One region of the Pseudonocardia sp. CA-142604 genome, then DNA from elsewhere that is predicted to be linked to it. Evidence: riboswitches for the same ligand, from Rfam matches in the RefSeq annotation. Region 1 holds a riboswitch; each other region holds the start of a gene.
The links. A riboswitch is a leader RNA that binds a small molecule or an ion and turns the genes downstream of it on or off. The one in region 1 is predicted to bind S-adenosylmethionine.
Positions count from the first base shown of each region.

Region 2: another riboswitch for S-adenosylmethionine. It lies ahead of thrC (threonine synthase); the one in region 1 lies ahead of ACQPZQ_RS26050 (aminotransferase class V-fold PLP-dependent enzyme).
Region 3: another riboswitch for S-adenosylmethionine. It lies ahead of ACQPZQ_RS16990 (DUF1684 domain-containing protein); the one in region 1 lies ahead of ACQPZQ_RS26050 (aminotransferase class V-fold PLP-dependent enzyme).
Region 4: another riboswitch for S-adenosylmethionine. It lies ahead of ACQPZQ_RS16950 (FAD-dependent oxidoreductase); the one in region 1 lies ahead of ACQPZQ_RS26050 (aminotransferase class V-fold PLP-dependent enzyme).

Region 1 is NZ_CP192045.1:5,742,989-5,747,577, forward strand. Features, by position in the region: gene ACQPZQ_RS26040 (alpha/beta hydrolase family protein) at 1-625, shown strand, start outside; gene ACQPZQ_RS26045 (aminotransferase class V-fold PLP-dependent enzyme) at 625-2,133, shown strand; SAM riboswitch class IV at 2,224-2,339, shown strand; gene ACQPZQ_RS26050 (aminotransferase class V-fold PLP-dependent enzyme) at 2,374-3,747, shown strand; gene ACQPZQ_RS26055 (methionyl-tRNA formyltransferase) at 3,837-4,589, shown strand, end outside.
Region 2 is NZ_CP192045.1:8,015,339-8,019,927, forward strand. Features, by position in the region: gene holA (DNA polymerase III subunit delta) at 3-980, opposite strand; SAM riboswitch class I at 1,109-1,225, shown strand; gene thrC (threonine synthase) at 1,234-2,505, shown strand; gene ACQPZQ_RS36275 (hypothetical protein) at 2,699-3,112, opposite strand; gene ACQPZQ_RS36280 (MFS transporter) at 3,778-4,589, shown strand, end outside.
Region 3 is NZ_CP192045.1:3,725,928-3,730,516, forward strand. Features, by position in the region: gene ACQPZQ_RS16980 (hypothetical protein) at 1-317, opposite strand, end outside; gene ACQPZQ_RS16985 (sodium:solute symporter family protein) at 337-1,836, opposite strand; SAM riboswitch class I at 2,442-2,535, shown strand; gene ACQPZQ_RS16990 (DUF1684 domain-containing protein) at 2,825-3,649, shown strand; gene ACQPZQ_RS16995 (flavin reductase family protein) at 3,646-4,197, shown strand.
Region 4 is NZ_CP192045.1:3,717,359-3,721,947, forward strand. Features, by position in the region: gene ACQPZQ_RS16940 (cytochrome P450) at 1-531, shown strand, start outside; gene ACQPZQ_RS16945 (hypothetical protein) at 635-1,975, opposite strand; SAM riboswitch class I at 2,304-2,397, shown strand; gene ACQPZQ_RS16950 (FAD-dependent oxidoreductase) at 2,691-3,863, shown strand; gene ACQPZQ_RS16955 (GNAT family N-acetyltransferase) at 3,860-4,348, shown strand; gene ACQPZQ_RS16960 (amino acid ABC transporter permease) at 4,345-4,589, shown strand, end outside.

The DNA of each region.
Region 1 (4,589 bases):
CAGCGAGGGCGGCTACCTCGCGCCGCTCGTCGCCCAGCGTGCCGGCGCGGGCGGGGTAGCGTTCGTCGTGCTCATGGCTGCCCCGGCCGTCACCGGGGAGGAGGTGCTCGTCCTGCAGAACCGGTTGCTCTTCCAGCAGGCAGGCGCGCCCCCGGAGCAGGTCCAGGCCCAGATCGACTACGTACGCAATCTCAGTGGGCTGCTGCGGGCGCAGAACTACGACGCCGCCCGGCAGCTGTCCCGCGACCGCATCGCCCAGCAGACCTCTGCGCTGCCCGAGGACCAGCGTCCGAGCGCCGCGGAGCTCGAGGCCCAGCTCCCGGCAACGCCCGCGTACCGCGCTGTGCTCACCTACGACCCCGCGCCGGCCCTGCGGGCGCTGCAGGTGCCGGTGCTCGCCATCTTCGGCGCAAAGGACCTCCAGGTGCCACCGACCCAGAGTGAACCCGCGCTGCGGACGCTGCTCGCCGGCAAACCGGACGTGACGATCCGCACCTTCGCCGAGCTCAACCATCTGATGCAGCCGGCCACCACGGGCGCCATCACCGAGTACCCGACGATCGATACGACGATCGACTCCGAGGTGCTCAACCTGGTCACCAACTGGATGAGCGAGAGGTTCTGATGCCCGACGTCGACCCTGAGGAGTTCCGCAGGCTCGGTCACGCCGTCGTCGACTGGATCGCGGACTACCGAGCCGGCGTCGCCGACCGGCCCGTGCTACCCGACGTCCAGCCGGGATGGGTGCGCGAGCAGCTGACACCCACGCTGCTGGCCGCAGGCCTGCCCGAGGAGCCGCAGCCGCTCGCCGGCCTGCTCGACGAGATCGACCGCGTGGTGGTGCCTGCCACCACCCACTGGCAGCACCCCGGCTTCTTCGGCTACTTCCCGGCCAACGCCTCGCTGCACTCGCTGCTCGGCGACATGCTCTCCACCGGTCTCGGTGTACAGGGGATGCTCTGGGCCACCTCGCCCGCTGCCACCGAGGTGGAGCAGGTGCTGCTCGACGCCATGGCGGCCGCGCTCGGACTGGACCCGTCCTTCACGTTCGCAGGCGGCGGGGGCGGGTCGATCCAGGACTCCGCGTCGTCGGCTGCGCTCGTGGCGCTCCTCGCGGCCCTGCACCGCAGCAACCCGGACTGGCGGGAACGCGGCGTCGACGGCACGGAGCGCGTCTACGCCACGGCCGAGACGCACTCCGCACTCGCGAAGGCCGTGCGGGTCGTCGGGCTGGGCAAACAAGCGCTGCGGATCATCGAGCCGTCGCCGGGCTCGCTCGCGATGTCGCCCGACGCCCTGGCCGCCGCGCTCCGGGCCGACTCCGAGGCAGGGCTGCGGCCGGTTCTGGTCTGCGCCACCATCGGCACGACGGGAACCGGCGCGATCGACCCGGTGCGGGAGATCGCGCACGCGGCAGCCGAGCACGGAGCCTGGGTGCACGTCGACGCCGCGTGGGCCGGTGTGGCGGCGCTGTGTCCCGAACTCCGCCACCTGCTCGACGGCGTCGAACTCGTCGACTCGTTCTGCACGAACGCCCACAAATGGCTGCTCACGGCGTTCGACGCGTCGCTGTTCTGGGTGCGGGACGCCGCCGCGCTCCCGGCCGCGCTCTCGATCACTCCCGAGTTCCTCCGCAACGCCGCCTCGGAGTCGGGCTTCGTCGTGGACTACCGCGACTGGCAGGTGCCGCTCGGTCGCCGCTTCCGTGCGCTGAAGCTGTGGGCGGTCGTGCACGGCCACGGGCTGTCCGGTCTTCGGGCGCACATCCGCTCGCACCTCGCACTGGCCGAGAAGCTCGCCGGCCAGGTGCGCGAGGACCCCACGTTCGAGCTCGCGGCCGAGCCGTCGCTCGCACTGGTGTGCCTGCGTGTCGTCACGGGCGACGGGCCGGAGGCGGACGATCGCGCCACCCGCACCGTGCTCGAGCGCGTCAACGCCTCGGGCAGCGCGTTCCTCACCCACACCACGGTGGGCGGCCGCTATGTCATCCGGGTCGCCATCGGATCGCTGCTCACGGAGTCCTCGCACGTCGACGCGTTGTGGGAGTCACTTCGCGATGAGGCGGCGAAGGTCCTCGCGAACGATCCGGACGATCGTCGCGATCCCGGCCACTCCGAATCGACGCACGTCTAGCGGGCCGCGTCCCCGTTGCCGCCATCCTCCTGTGGCGGCGGCAACGGGCGGCTTGACGATCGATCGAACGCCGACGTAGCGTCGGTGACAGGTCATGAGTGCCAGCACCAAGCCCCGGCTCGCTGGCCGGCAACCCTCCTCCGCGGTGGGGTGCTCCGGGTGACGACCAGGCCGCCGGGCGGGGTGTCCGGTGGCAAGCGCGGACCCGCCTGCGTCGCCGGGTCCCCTCATGAGGAGACCATGTTGTCGCTCGTTCTTGCTCCCTCCGACATCTCGTCCACCACGTCACGCGAGCTTCCCCCGGTGGTGGGCAACGACCTCCGGGTGCCGCTGGTCACGGGCGGGAACGTGGCGTACGCCAACCTCGATCTCGCCGCCAGCGCGCCTGCCCTGCGCTCCGTGGCCGCCCACGTCGCCGACTTGCTGCCCTACTACGCGTCGGTGCACCGCGGCGCGGGCTACGCCTCCCAGGTCAGCACCGCGCTCCTCGAAGCAGCGCGCGCCACGGTCGGCGAGTTCGTCGGCGCCCGGCCCGAGGACGACGTGGTGGTGTTCACCCGCAACACCACCGACTCGCTGAACCTGCTCGCCGGGTGCGTGCCGGGCACCGTCCTGTGCCTGGACGTGGAGCACCACGCGAACCTGCTCCCCTGGCAGACCGGCGCCCACCAGGTGCTGCGGGCCGCCGACACCGTGGAGGAGACCCTCGCGGGCCTCGAGGCCGCCCTTGCATCGACGTCCGTGGCCCTGGTCGCCGTGACGGGCGCATCCAACGTCACCGGTGAGGTCCTGCCGCTGGACCGGATCGTCGAGATCGCCCACCGGTGGGGCGCTCGGGTGGTGGTCGACGCCGCCCAACTCGCGCCGCACCGCAGCATCGACATCGCCGAAACAGGCATCGACTACGTGGCTCTCTCCGGCCACAAGCTCTACGCCCCCTACGGTGCGGGCGTGATCGTCGGCCGGCGTGACTGGCTCGACGTGGGCACGCCGTACCTCGCGGGTGGTGGCGCGGTGCGGGAGGTCGAGGTGGACCACACGATCTGGGCCTCCGCCCCGCACCGGCACGAGGGCGGCACGCCGAACGTGCTCGGCGCGGCGGCGCTTGCACAGGCCTGCCGCACGCTCGCCCCGGTACTCGACGGAGCGGCGCTCGCGCACGAGCGCGCGCTCTCGGACCGGCTCGCGGCGGGTCTCGCCACCGTGCTGGAGGTGCGGACGTTGCGGATCTGGTCGGACAGCACCGAACGCGTCGCCGTGCAGAGCTTCTCCCTCCCGGCGCAGCACCCATCGGGACGGGTGGCCGCGTACCTGTCCGCCGAGCACGGGATCGGCGTCCGGGACGGCCGCTTCTGCGCCCACCCGCTGCTGCTCAGGCTCTGCGGGGAGAACGGCGAGGCGCTGCGCGCGAGCATCGGGATCGGCACCACCGAGGAACACGTGGATCGGCTGGTGGAGGCGCTCCGGCAGCTCGTCACGCAGGGCCCGGACTGGACCTACGGACGTGTCGACGGGCGGTGGGTGCCGACGCCCGACCCGCGCGACCACGATCCCCTCGGGGTCGTGGGCGACCTGGCTCTCGGCACGGGGGCCTCCGCCTGCAGCTCGGATTGAGCATCCCGATCCCGGCGACGTTGGACAGGCAAACCTAACAAGCAGCTATCCTCCTTTTCGATCACACATCGGGCGGGGAGGAGTGCTGCATGCGCGTCGTCGTGTTCGGCTACATGACGTGGGGCCATCGGACGTTGGACGCGGTACTCGCGGCCGGGCACGAGGTCCCCTTGGTCGTCACACACCCGGAGAGCGACAACCCGTACGAGACGATCTTCAACGACTCCGTGGCCGAGCTCGCGGCCAAGCACGGCATCCCCGTGCTGGTGCGCACCCGGGCCGACGACGCGGAGGTGGCGGAGCGAATCGGCGCCGCTGACGCGGACGTGATGGTCGTGTCGAACTGGCGCACGTGGCTGCCGCCCGCCGTCTTCTCCCTCCCCCGGCTCGGCACGCTCAACGTGCACGACGCCCTGTTGCCCGCCTACGCGGGCTTCGCGCCCCTCAACTGGGCGCTGATCAACGGGGAGCCCGAGGTCGGGGTCACCGCCCACATGATGGACGGCGACTTCGACGCCGGCGACATCGTGCTCCAGCGCGCCACCCCGGTCGGCGACGAGGACACGATCGTCGAGCTGTTCGACCGCACTCTGGCCATGTTCGGGCCGATCACCGTGGACGCACTGGAGCTCCTGGCCTCGGGACGCACCGACTGGGAGCCGCAGGACCGCAGCCGGGCGAGCTACTTCCACCGGCGCAGCGAGGAGGACAACCGGATCGACTGGAGCTGGCCGGCCCGGGACATCGCCAATCTGGTGCGCGCGCAGGTCGACCCCTATCCCAACGCCTACTGCTTCCACGGCTCGACCAGGCTGCGGGTGCTCGCCGCCGGCGTCACCGAC
Region 2 (4,589 bases), 2.3 Mb from region 1:
GCTCAGCGGCTCTCGCGCGCCGCGCAGATGCGCAGCACTGCCCGTTCAAGGGCGTAGCCGGGATCGGCTGCCGCGCCCTTGACGTCGGCGTTCACCTCGGCGGCGGCCTCGAAGGCCAGTGCGAGCGACTCCGGCTGCCAGGCTCGAACCTGCGACTGGGCCTTGCGAATCTTCCACGGCGGCATGCCGAGCGTGCCCGCGAGCCGGTTCGGATCGCCGCGGCCTGCCGCTCCCACCTTGGCCAGCGTGCGTACTCCGTCGGCCAGGGCGTCGGCCACCAGCACCGGCGCCACGCCGAGCACCATCGCCCACCGCAGGGCCTCCAGCGCCCCGGCCCGGTCGCCCGCCATCACCTTGTCGGCCACCGTGAACCCCGACGCCTCGGCCCGGCCCCGGTGGTAGCGGCGCACCGCGTGCTCGTCCACCTTGCCGCCCGTGTCGGCCACGAGCTGGCCCACCGCGGCGGCGAGCTCCCGCAGATCGGACCCCACCGCCTCGAGGATGACGCCCACGGCGTCCGGCGCGATACGACCGCCGGCCCGCCGGGCCTCGGCCCGCACGAAGTCGGCCCGTTCGTCGGAGCGGGTGATCTTGTTGCACATGGTGACGACGGCGCCGCCCTTGCGCAGCGCGTCGGCGAGCGGCTTGTTGCGCGCGCCCCCCGCATGGACCACGACCAGCACGATGCCCTCGGCCGGATCGGCGGACTGCTGGACGATCGCCGCCGCCAGATCCTTGCCCACCTCGTGGGCGGCCTGCAGGACGATCACCCGGCCCTCGGCGAAGAGCGACGGGCTGAGATTGTCGGCCAGGTCGGCCGGTGTGAGGTCGGCCGCCCGATACCGGCGTAGTTCGGCGCCGGGCTCGCCGACCCTGACCTCGGCCACCACCTGCTCGACAGCGCGCTCGACCAGCAGCTCCTCCTCGCCGAGGACGAGGTGCAGCGGCGCAGGTGCGGATGGCGCGGGCACGTCGTCCATGCTCGCGCACGGCACCGACAACGCGTGAGCCGGCTCCCAGATCGTGGGCCACGGGTTGGGATTCGAGTCGATCGTGTCGTAACGTGTCTTGCATCCGGCGGTCCGAACTGCCGGACACAACTTCACATGGCTCATCCAGAGGGGCAGAGGGAACGGCCCGGCGAAGCCCCGGCAACCGGCGATGCGCGATCACGCGTTCGATCACGGTGCCAATTCCGACCCGCACGATGCGGGAAAGATGAGGAGACTTCTCATGACCTTGACTGCCGACGCCTCGGCCACCACCTCGTACGACCTCGGGCCTGCCCGCGCCCTCTCCTGCCGCGAGTGCGGCCACCAGATCGCGCTCGCCGCGGAGTTCGCGTGCCCGCAGTGCTTCGGGCCGCTCGAGGTCGCCTACGACTTCGGCACCGTCACCCGCGAGTCCATCGAGGCCGGCCCGAAGTCGATCTGGCGCTACCGGCAGCTCCTCCCCGTGCCCTCCACCGTGCAGGAGCACCCCAACACCGAGCCCGGCCTCACCCGCCTGATCAAGGCCGATCGCCTGGGCGCCGCTCTGGGCCTGCGCAACCTCTGGGTCAAGGACGACACCGGCAACCCCACCCACTCCTTCAAGGACCGCGTGGTGGCCGTGGCGCTCGCCGCCGCGCGCGAGCTGGGCTTCTCGGTGCTCGCCTGCCCGTCCACGGGCAACCTCGCCAACGCCGTGGCGGCCGCGGCGGCCCGTGCCGGGTGGGACTCGGTGGTGCTCATCCCGTCGTCCCTGGAGACGGCGAAGGTGCTCACCACCGCCGTGTACGACGGCACGCTGCTCGCGGTCGAGGGCAACTACGACGACGTGAACCGGCTGGCCACCGAGCTCGCCGCCGAGCACGAGGACTGGGCGTTCGTCAACGTCAACGTGCGGCCGTACTACGCCGAAGGCTCCAAGACCCTCGGCTACGAGGTGGCCGAGCAGCTCGGGTGGCGGCTGCCGCAGCAGGTCGTGGTGCCCGTGGCGTCGGGGTCGCAGCTGACCAAGGTGGACAAGGGCTTCACCGAGCTCGGAAAGCTGGGCCTGGTGGATGCCACGCCCTACCGCGTGTTCGGTGCGCAGGCCACGGGCTGCTCGCCGGTGGCCAAGGCGTTCGAGGACGGCCACGACGTGGTGCAGCCCGTACGCCCCGACACGATCGCCCGCTCACTCGCGATCGGCAACCCCGCCGACGGCCCCTACGTCCTTGACGCGGTGCGCCGCACCGGTGGCGCGATCGCGCACGTCAGCGACGCCGAGGTGGTGGACGCCATCCGGTTGCTCGCACGCACCGAGGGTGTCTTCGCCGAGACCGCCGGTGGAGTCACCGTGGCCACCACGAAGAAGCTGGTGGAGTCGGGCGCGCTCGACCCCGACGCCGAGACCGTGCTGCTGATCACCGGCGACGGTCTCAAGACCCTCGACGCGGTGGCCGGTCAGATCGGCCCGTCGGCCACGGTCCCGTCCACCAGCAAGGCCGTGCGCGAGGCCCTCGCCGAGCGCGGTCTCTGAGCCCACCGGCCGGGCCTTGGGCCCCTGGCCGCAGGACGCAGCCCCGGGGGACGCTGACCCGGGGGCTGCACCCGGACAGCGCTGCGGGCGGGGAACACGGCGGAGCGGTAGACGCCATGACGGGCTGCGACGTGGAGCCGGCAACGGGCTGCCCTTGCTGACGACCCGCAAGGGTGAGCGCTCCAAGTCGCCTTCAGCCGGGCGAAGTAGAGCAGCGTCGGCCTCGGCGTGCCCGGAACGGAGAACGGCTTCGGCAGCAGGGTGGAGTTGGGCGTAACGCGTAGATCGGGTGCAGGATCGCCGACGCGAGAAGCACCGTGACCACGTCGCCGTCACCCTCGATCAGGACGACGTCGACGCCGCCGCCGCGCAAGGTAATCGCGGTAGCGAGAGTGATGAGATAGCTCGTCCGCCGGCCGGCGAGCCGCTCCGGCCACCGCTGGTCACCCCGCCGCGCCCGGCGCACCCGCGACACCCGGATCTCGGCGTAGCAGGCGTCGAGAACGATCCACGCCGGGCTCACGAGCACGAACGTGGCGAGGTCCTGCCCGGGTTCCTCCGGATCGAGGATGTTCACCACGCTCGCCACGAGCAGCGGGCGTCCCACGGCGACAGTCCCGCAGGCTGCACAGCCCCTGGTTTGTTCAGTGGCTTCCGGTTCGGCGGCCGCGGACGTGGTGTGCTCGTTCACGCTCAGCGAATTCCATGGATCACGACCCCGACGAAGAACAGCGGCGACCCACTCACGAGTGCCCGCATTCCACTGCACCAGGTCACTTCGCGCTCCTGTCGCACGCGGCGGATCCGCAGTTCGAAACAACAACTGAGCGGCCGCGTTTCGCCTTCCCCACCGAAGATCCGTCCGGCTTCGGCCGACCCTTGCCGAGCACAGCGCCGGTCGCCACCGCGCTGCTCAGACCGGAGACGAAGCCACAGAAGCACGCATTCGGCGGGTAACCCGATGGACGACGAAGGATCCGGCCGGTCGGCCGGCTCCGCAGACGGACGGCACGACGACGCGTCCCCAGGCGTCACGAAGCAGAGCAAACCGCCCGGTTCGACCCCGGAGGACGACCGGGACGCCTTCCCGAGTGTGATCCAGAACATTCAATCGCAACATACCCGCGTCAGTACCGTGTGTTTGCCACAACGATTTTCATCCGACCGATCGGATTCACCCGGATCACCGAAGCCAACCGGCATAGAGGTCGATTCCGGCGTCCGACAGAGCGTCATCCCAGTAGCGCAGCGCCAACGACAGAAGGGCTCGCCGTGGCCGACGGGAGTGGTAAATGTGCCTACAGTTCCGTATCCGACAGCGGAACTCCGCGCTTTCCGGATAGACACTCGCGCTCCGCGCATCAGGCCCGCGCCGCCGCCGCAAGTCTCATCGGCACGACGATCGAGTTCTACGACTTCTTCATCTACGGGCTGGCCGCCGGCCTGGTCTTCGCCAGCCGGTTCTTCCCGTCCTTCTCGCCCGTCGCCGGGACGCTGGCATCGCTGAGCACGTTTCTGGTGGGCTTTCTGGTGCGCCCGGTCGGCGCCGTCCTGTTCGGCCACTTCGGTGACCGCATCGGGCGCAAGCGCCTGCTCGTGGTCTCCTTGGTCACCGCGGGCGGCGCGACGTTCGTGACCGGCCTGCTGCCCACCTATTCCGACGTCGGCGTGGCGGCACCCGTGTTGCTCGTGGTCTGCCGAATCATCCAGGGCGTCGGCCTCGGCGGCGAGTGGGGCGGCGCTGTGCTCATGGCTGTCGAGCACGCACCGCCGAACCGCAGGATCGTCTACGGCTCACTCCCCCAGTTGGGCAACCCGGCGGGCCTGGTTCTGGCAACCGCGATCACGTTGCTCTGCAGCACGCTGATATCGAGGGAGCAGTTCCAGGCGTGGGGATGGAGAATTCCGTTCCTCCTGAGCATCACGCTGGTCGTCGCGGGGGTGATCGTGCGCCTGTGCCTGCGTGAGAGCGCGGCGTTCGATCGCGTGCGCGAGTCACGACAGCTCGTGCGGTTCCCCCTCGGGGCACTCGTGCGCAGGCACCCGAGAGCACTCGTTGCGGGCACCCTCGCCGTCACCGCGTC
Region 3 (4,589 bases), 2.0 Mb from region 1:
TCGGTCGAGCTCGGGCGGTCGAGGAGGAACGCGACGATCACGGTGACGGACGTGCCGATCGCCAGGAAAGGCAGCAGGTACCAGGTCCAGCCGACCGTGCTGACCAGCGCCAGCAACAACGTCGAGACGACCACGCCGCCGGCAGCCTTCCAGCCGAAGTTGCGACCCTGCCGCTCGTAGTCGGGAGCGTCGGTGCCGGACGAGTCGACGCCCGCGAGGATCTCGGTGCGGATCCGCAGGAAGGCGCGCCCGGCGACGACCACGTACACGATCGCGGTGAGCAGGCCCGCCGCAAGTCCGATGGCGAAGATGGTCATGATCGCTCCGTTCGGTGGGTCAGGCGGTCTGGTCGGCGGAAACGGGGCGCACGGCCCCGGGCTTCGTCTCGAGCCCGCCGCCGGACCGGTCGAGAGCGGCATAGTCGAAGCGCTCGCGGCGCAGCAGGCTCACGCCCACGGCCACGACGAGCGAGACGGCCTCCAGCGCGACGATCCCGCCGAGTTCGTGGCCGAGCTCGCGCAGCGGCAGCCCGACGGCGATGCTCAGCACGAGGCTGGAGACGAAGGCCGGGGCGGTCATCCGCGGCCAGAAGATGGCCAGTGCCAGCGGGAAGATCAGCGCGGCCTTGACGAAGAAGACGAGGTTGACCAGCTCGACGTAGTCGACCCCGGAGCTGACGATCACGCCTCCGACGACCCCGGCCACCAGGATCGACAGCTTCGTCCACCGGATCAGTCGCGTGTCGGGGATGTCCGGGCGGATCCGCTTGACGATGTCGACGGCGACGAGCGAGGACAGGGCGGAGAACGCTCCGTCCATCGAGGAGTAGCAGGCGTTGCAGATGATCAGCACATACAGGGCGATGAGCACCAGGGGCAGGCCCAGGTGCGACACGACGTACGGGCCGATGCCGCCGGCGCCGAAGTCGCCGAGCGCCTCGAGCGGGACTCCCATCGACGTGCCGACGAGCCCGAGCAGGCCCAGCGTCAACGGGATCGGGTAGAACCACAGGCCTGCCCACAGGAACGTGCGATTGAGGTTCGCCGGTTTCATCGCCCAGACCTTCTGCCAGAACGTCTGGTCGGCCATCGTCGAGGCGAGCAGCCCGAGCGCCAGCGAGATGCCGAAACCGGCAGCGGCGGCCGGGTCGAACACGCTCAGCCGGGTCGGGCCGGCCTCTCCGACCCTCGCGAACACGAGGTCGGCGCCGCCGGCTTTCGCCAGCACGTACAACACGACGATCGCTGCGGGAACGGTGATGAGCAAGGTGGTGAAGGTGGCCGTGACGGCTGATGTCCAGAGACCACCGAAATAGGAGTAGACCATGACGATCGCGAGCGTCACGAGCAGCACGGTCGTCGTGTTGAGCCCGAACACCACGCCCATCACGAGAACGACGCCATACAGATTGATGAAGATCTCGGCGAGCAGTCCGAGAAGCATCGCGACGAGGATGACGGTGCTCGCGGACCGGCTCGCGAAACGGACGCGGACGAACTCGACGATCGTGTACCCACGAGGCATTTGACGACGCAGCCGCAATGCGAAGGGAACCATGGCGACGACCGCGAGCCCGTTCGGCACGATGAACCAGAGAAGTCCGGAGGTCCCCCAGGTGTAGGCCTGGGCCGACGACAGCATCACCGCCATCGACCAGGTCCAGACGGCGATGACCGACCCGACCCCGAAGCCGAGCCCGATCCGCCGACCTGCGATGACGAAGTCGTGCGTGCTGCGTGCCATCCGGCGCACCGCGAACGCGATGGTCAGCATGAACAGGCCCAGCCCGGCCATGAGCGCCAGGCCGAGCGCAGGCGGTACATCGGTGGGAGCCATCGCATTCCTCCAGGGATATGGCTGGGGCGCGGCATCGGAGGATGATCGCCGAAATGTCGAAAAGAGAAGGCGGGGCGCCGAAAATACGCGAACCAGGAGCGTGGTGGATATACCGGTCAGCTCTGGCGACAGTGCCGGTCGTCGACACACAGCTGGTTCGCGGCGAGCAAGGCGAGATCCAGTCGATCAGCTGTGGTCTGAACGTAGCCATACACGTCCACCTTTGTATGTGAACGACAAGATCAGAGCAAGGCATCGGCGGCTCTTATGGTCGCGCGCACATCTACTTCTTGAATGGTGAGAATTGCTGTGGCGCCGTGACGAATCGACCGGACATTTGGTCGTCAGAAGTTTTACTTCGGCTGGACCATCCGAATAGTCACGTGTGTCGCGGCGCAGCGACCTTCCTGACGCTGCCTGGCCTGCCGCCGGCGGGCTCACCGGGGAGGTGCCCCACAGCCCGTGCCGTAGCCGGGGAACGGGTGGCACAGCGCCGCTCTCGGGCTCGCCCTCTCTCCGGACGATCCGGCCAGGCGTCTCGTCCCCTACGCCCGGCTTTGTCACATCCTTGACAGATCCATCGGGTGGTCGCCTACATTCGATGTCGTCCATCCAGAGCGGCCGAGAGATCTGGCTCGTCGAAGCCGCAGCAACCATGTGCCTCACGGCGCCGGGTGCTAACGCCAGGATCGATGGGAGATGTCGTGCGTCGATCGCACGCTCAGCGGGTGGCCACCCGGTCGTCCTCGTGGTTGACCTCCACCTGGTCGAAACGTCGGCACGTCGATCTGTGCCGCACACAGGCCGCTCTTTGTCGCTGATCCATCCCGGCCCTCCGGCCACCCTGGTTCCCCTGCGCTGACGCGTACGGACGATCCGACGCGTCGCGTCAGGGCTCTGCACAGCGGTGATCACGGCGATGCCGGTACAGCCGAGGTCCTGTCCACAGTGGATTCTCCCGATGCCGAAGTTCCTGCAAGGAGAGCGCATGAGCATCACCGATTCCCGATCGAGCGACCAGCACCTGCGGGACGAGTGGGCGAACTGGCATGCCGAGCGCGAGGCGGATCTGCGGACCCCGCACGGTTGGCTCAGCCTCACGGGCCTGTACTGGCTCGACGCCGAACCCCGCTCGTTCGAGGGGCTGCCCGGCATCTGGCGTGCCACCGGCGACGGCGGTGTGGAGGTGACCGCGGCCGAGGCCGATGGGCTGGTGGTCGGTGACATGCCGGTGACGTCGACGGCGCGGCTCGAGCCGGTCGACGGCACGCCCGGCGTGCTCGTCGAGGTCGGCCCGCGCAGAGTGGAGGTCGTGCGCCGCACCGACTCCTACGCGTTGCGCGTGCGTGATCCCGAGGCGATCACCCGCACGGAGTTCGCGGGCGTTCCCACCTTCCCGGTCGACGCACGATGGGTCGTCGACGGCAGGTTCGCGGCCTATCCGCAGCCGCGGCGGATCACCGTGGGCGCCGTCGTCGACGGCTTGCAGCACTTCCCGACCGCCGTCGGGGTGGTGCATTTCAGCGTGTACGGCGGTGACCACGAACTGGTCGCGTTGCGGGGGAAAGCAGAGGGGCTGGTGCTGCATTTCCGCGACGCCACGTCGGGCGCGTCCACATACGGCGGGGGCCGCGTGCTGAAGACTCTCGAACCGGATGCGGAGGGCCGGGTGCGCATCGACTTCAACCGGACCGTCAACCTGCCGTGCGCGTTCACCGCGTACGCGACCTGCCCGCTTCCTCCCGCGGAGAACCGCCTGGCGGTTGCCGTCGAAGCCGGGGAGCGCGACCCCGCGCGGCCGGAGGTCCGATGAGCAGCACGGTGGGGGTAGTACGCGCCACGGAAACCGCGGACGTCATGGAGCCGGTGGTCGACGCGGCCGTGATGCGGGACGTACTCGGGCATTTCGCCTCCGGCGTGGTCGTGGTGACCGCGCGCGGCCCGTCCGGCCCGATCGGTTTCACCTGCCAGTCGTTCACATCACTGTCGCTGGATCCGCCGCTGGTGAGCTTCGCGCCGTCCCGCACGTCGTCGACGTGGCCCCGGATCCGCGACGTCGGCACGTTCTGCGTGAACATCCTGGCCGCCGACCAGGAGCACCACAGCGCGGGTTTCGCCCGGTCCGGCGTGGACAAGTTCGCCGGTGTGCGGTGGCGGCCCAGCCGATACGGCGCGCCGGTCCTGGAGGGAGCGTGCGCGTGGGTGCACTGCAGGCTCCACAGTGAGCACGACGGCGGCGACCACACGATCGTCCTGGGCCGTGTGCTCGAACTCGCCGCCGATCACTCCCGGACTCCGCTGCTGTACCACCGCGGCGCCTACGAGCTCATCCTTCCCCGGCCCCGCGAGGAGTCCCGCTGACCAGCCTGCGTCAACGGGCGCTGGTCGGCCGGGTATCGCGGGCGTTGCGCACGAAGGCGGGCACGGCGTGGGGGAGTCGATGCAGCGATGCCGGGCTGGGCCGGAGGGTGTCGTTGATCCGGTTGTGCAGGTAGGTCCGAATCCTCGATATGACCGCCGCCATGTTGCGGTTGTGGCGACGGTGATCGAACATCCTACCGTGGGGCCGATTCTGTTCGACTCTGGATATCGACGGCATCGTTCAGAAATCCGCCTCCGAGCAGGCGGGCGAAAAATCGATCGACTATCTGCGTCGGCCGGGCCGGCCTCGGGAGTGAGTTGCTGCGCGATCGACGTCGCGTAGATGCGAGACGGGCTCGTAGTCGTCGAGTGAGCGCCGGTCCAGCCGGCGT
Region 4 (4,589 bases), 2.0 Mb from region 1:
ATCGGCATCCTCGTCGCCGGTCACGAGACGACGATGAGCCAGATCGGCAACATGACATACACCCTGCTGGCCCGTTCCGACCGGTGGGCGGCGCTGCGGCAGGGGGGACACGAGGCGGTCGTGCGCGGCGTGGAGGAGCTGCTGCGATACACCCCGATCCTTGCGGCCGGTGGGTTCCCGCGCGTCGCGACGGAGGATGTGGAGCTGGCAGGTGTGACGGTGCGCGCGGGGGAGACCGTCGTGGTGTCGCTCGCCGCCGCCAACCGCGAGCCCGAGCTGTTCGACGATGCCGAGACGCTGCTGCTGGACCGGGCAGCGAACCACCACGTCACTTTCGGATACGGAGCCCACCACTGCCCCGGTGCGATGCTGGCCCGCATGGAGCTGCAGGAGGTCCTGGCAGGTCTGCTGCGCGAGTTCCCGGACCTGCGCCTTGCCGTTGCGCCCGAGGACGTGCAGTGGCGCACGGGCGCCCGCGTCCGGGGTCCACGGGCGCTGCCGCTGGCGTGGGGCCCCGAAAAACGGAGATAGGAAGAACGGAACCGAAGCTCGTCGCCGCCGATTCACAAGCCTCGGGCAGGCGGCGGCGCGGAAGCAGGTCGCCGAGTCGGTAGCCGGCCGAGATGCGTGCGGGTCATGGGTACGCGGCTCCGCGAAGCTGGTTGCTGTCAGGGCGCGGGCGCTTCGCGCGTGGGTCGGAGTCAGCTTCGTCCGCCTCGTTCTCGTCGTCACGCTGTCGCTTCGGACGTACGTCGGCCGGTTGTGGTGGAACGGTCGCGCGGGATCCGCCCGCCGGTGTGGCCGCCCACGACGAGTCCATCTCGTTCTCCTCCGAGTCGATCTCCTCCCACTCGGAGTCCGAGTAGTCGGGCTGCTGAGAACTGCCGATCCCCAGCTCCAGCGCATCGCCCGTCCGCACCAGAACATCGCCGTTCCAGTCCCACCCCACGTCCTGCGCCTTCTGCATCACCTCATCCCGCGCATCGCCTTGCAGCCACGCGGGCAGCGTCCATCCACTGAACAACTGTCCGTGAGAACCAGATGCGACCAGTTCGTACCCCAACTCCTTTCCGATGTGCTCGTTGACGGCGTCGATGGTCCACTGGCACGCCCCACACGCGCTCTTGACCCCGCCCATCGCAACTTCCTTGATCTTCCCCTCGCCCAGTGGCCAGCGGTTCCGGCGCCAGCTCTCGATCTGTTCCCCTGCCAGGGTCATCTCACCGTGTACGGAACCGTTCGCTTCGTCCTCGGGTCCGTCCTCCCACCTCGGCCCTTGCGTCACCGCGGCGGCGATCCTCCCCAGCTCCTCTGCGTGGTCGGGATGCGCTCGTTGGTAATCCCCCGTGAGCAGAGCTCGATACTTCGTCTGATCCCAGAGCTGATGTTCGCTTTTCCGGCCATACGTGAGCTGTGATTCCCCCCGAGTTCCGACGTCCAGCAGGTGGTCTATTCCTGCAGTCTGCGCCTCTTCGCTCAGTCCCCTTTTGCCCGAGTTGGCGGCGAGCAGCATGCCGGCACCGGCGACGTCGCTGGCCGCTACATGCGGCGTGTTCGTGTGGGCGACGGCGTCGTACACGATCCGAGCGATCCTGTCCGTCATCCGCAGTCCTGCTGGGTGAGGACTGGTCGTGTTCGGGTTCTTCTGCCTGTATCTCGGCAACCTGGCGGCGCCCTTTGCCCGGGGAGCATCGACGGATTCGTCGCGTACGGTCCCGGGATCGGCCCTGTCGGGTACTCGCTGCACCGGACGTACCTCGATGGAGTTGCCTTCCGCTGCCGCGCAATTGTTTTCCATCGCGCCGCCGCTCTCCATCGCGAACCGGGTCTCCATGCCGGCGCCCAGCGTCGTCACCAGGGCCCGGGCGGGAGAAGGCAGGACGTTCTGCACCGCAGGTCGCCGAACATGCTCGCTGTGGGCCAGTTCTTGCCGTCGGGCCTGGAAGACGTGCGTCACGGCGGCGTTGCCCGCCATGCGCTGCAGGCTGTGGAGCCCGGAGGCAGGGGTAGGTCGAGACGATCGGCGACTGTCGGACTGCTTGTGCGGGGTGTCGGCTCGCTTGTACTGCGCCTGCACGAGCAATCCTCCTCGAGGCCGGATCCGCTGGTGTCGAGGTTGCTCGGCGTCACGGGGACCGTGGTACGCGCGTCGCTGGTGGTGGTCGCGCTGGCAGCACGATTTCTGCCATCGCTCACCCGCGCCCCGTCGGATCCGGTCACGGCAGCCGGTCGTCACGCGTCGGATACGCGCGTGTTCGTCACATCCTTGACAGATCCATCGGGTCGTCGCCTACATTTGCTGTCGTCCATCCAGAGCGGCCGAGAGATCTGGCTCGTCGAAGCCGCAGCAACCATGTGCCTTACGGCGCCGGGTGCTAACGCCAGGATCGATGGGAGACATCGTGCGTCGATCGCACGCCCGGCCGGCGGTCATCCGCTCGTCGACGTGGTTGACGTCCACATGGTCGAAGCGTCGGCATGTTGATCTGTGCCGCACGCAGGCCGATCTTTGTCGCTGATTGACCCCGGCCTCCGGGCCAACCCGCGTCCCGTGCGCTGACGCGTAGGGGCGGTTTCCGGCGCGTCGCGTCAGATCTTCGTGAACGGTGGTTCCGGCGGTGCCGGACGAGCCGTGCGTCCACAGTGGACTCTCTATTGCTCGCGCTCCCTGCTGTCGTAGGAGGACGGTCATGCCGGCATTCCCGCATATCCCGGTGCAGCGCCGCTCGTCGAGATCGGCACGCACCGGCGTGGTCGATGTCGTGGTCATCGGCGGCGGTGTGGTCGGTGCGGCGGCTGCATGGCAGCTCGCCGGTCGCGATCGCGACGTGGTGCTGCTCGATCAACTCGAGACCGGCCGGGTGCGTGGTGTTCCGTACGGGTCGGCGGAGATCTACCGGCAGACCTATTCCTCGGCGCGGTACGTGCGGCTCGCCGCTGAGGCTCTGCCGCTGTGGCGGGAGGTGGAAGCCCAGACGGGCGCCGCGCTGCTGCAGATCACCGGGGGTGTCGACCACGGCGACCCGCGAGGCACGAGAGTGCTTGCCGAATCCCTTGCCAAGCACGGCATCGCCCACGAGTGGCTCGATCCCGACGAGGCATCGGCCCGGTGGCCGGGGATGGTGTTCAGCGGCCCGGTGCTGTACCAGCCGGACCGCACCGGCCGCATTCATGCAGGCCAGGCCGTCGCCGCTCTGACCGCCGCCGCCGTCGCGCATGGGGCGGTGGTCAAGCGTTCCACACCGGCGACGGCGATCGCGGTGCGCGGCGACGATCTCGTCGAGGTCGCGACGCCACGTGGTCCTGTTCGCGCTCGCCGGGCGGTGGTGGCGGTCGGAGCCCGCACCGCGGAATTGCTGGACGGGCTCGTCGAGCTGCCCAGGCTCCGGGTGACGCAGGAGCAGCCCACGAACTTTCCGCTATGGGGCGGCGCCGGTTCGTTTCCTGCGCGCCAGGTCGCATGGCCGACGTTCGTCCATCACGTTGCTCCGGAGGACGGCTGGCCCGGGAGCGTCCACGGCACGGCCACTGCCGAGGGCTGTGTGAAGCTCGGGTTCCGCGGCGTGGGGCCGGAGATGCATCCGGACCGGCCGTCGTTCGCGCCGGACCCGGCGCAGCTGCGCAGACTGCAGGAGTACGTGGCCGCCTTCCTGCCGGGCCTTGACCACCGGGTGCCCCAACCGCTCGGCTGTACCCGCACCTCCACGCCGGACGAGAGATTCGTGCTGGACACGGCTGGCCCTCTCGTCGTCGGCGCGGGGTTCTCGAGCCACGGCTTCGCGTTCGCTCCGGCGCTGGGGCGAGTGCTCGCCGACCTCTCCACCGGCGCGATGGACCGCGCCCCTGCGGCGGCCGCTCGATGAGCTCTCCGGCGCTGGAGGTCCGTCACGTCGCCTACACCGATCCGCTCGTGGTCCCGATGCTCACCGAGCTGGATCACGAGTACACGACCCGCTACGGACACTCGCTCGGCGACATCGGCGAGGAGATGCGCCGTCGACCGCAGGAGTTCGGCGCACCGGACGGCGGGCTGATCCTCCTGCTCGCCGGCGGCGATCCGGTGGCGGGTGGCGCCTTCCGCCGCTTCGACGACCGCACGGCAGAGCTCAAGCGGATCTGGACGCACTCCGCGCACCGCCGCCGGGGTCTGGCCCGACGGGTGCTCAGCGAGCTCGAGCGGGAGATCGCTGCACGCGGGTACCGGCGGATCTACCTGACCACCGGACCGCGGCAGCCGGAGGCCAAGGGCCTCTACCTGGCCACGGGCTACTCGCCGCTCTACGACCCGGGGTTGCCGGCCGAGCAGATCGGCAAGCACCCCTTCGAGAAGGAAGTGAGCTCTCGATGAGCGCAGCTCCCGACACCGCAACCGTGATCACGAACGGCCGACCGAGGGGCGCCGAGGACCTCGACGAACGGCTCGTCGTGGTGCCGGCCCGGCACCCGTGGCGCTGGGCGGCCACGGTCGTCGTCGCGGTGCTGCTCGCGATGGCGATCAACGCGCTCGTCACCAACCCCGCGTGGGACTGGCCCACCGTCGGGCAGTTCCTCTTCGCGCCGTCGATCCTGCGGGCGGTCGCGCTGACTCT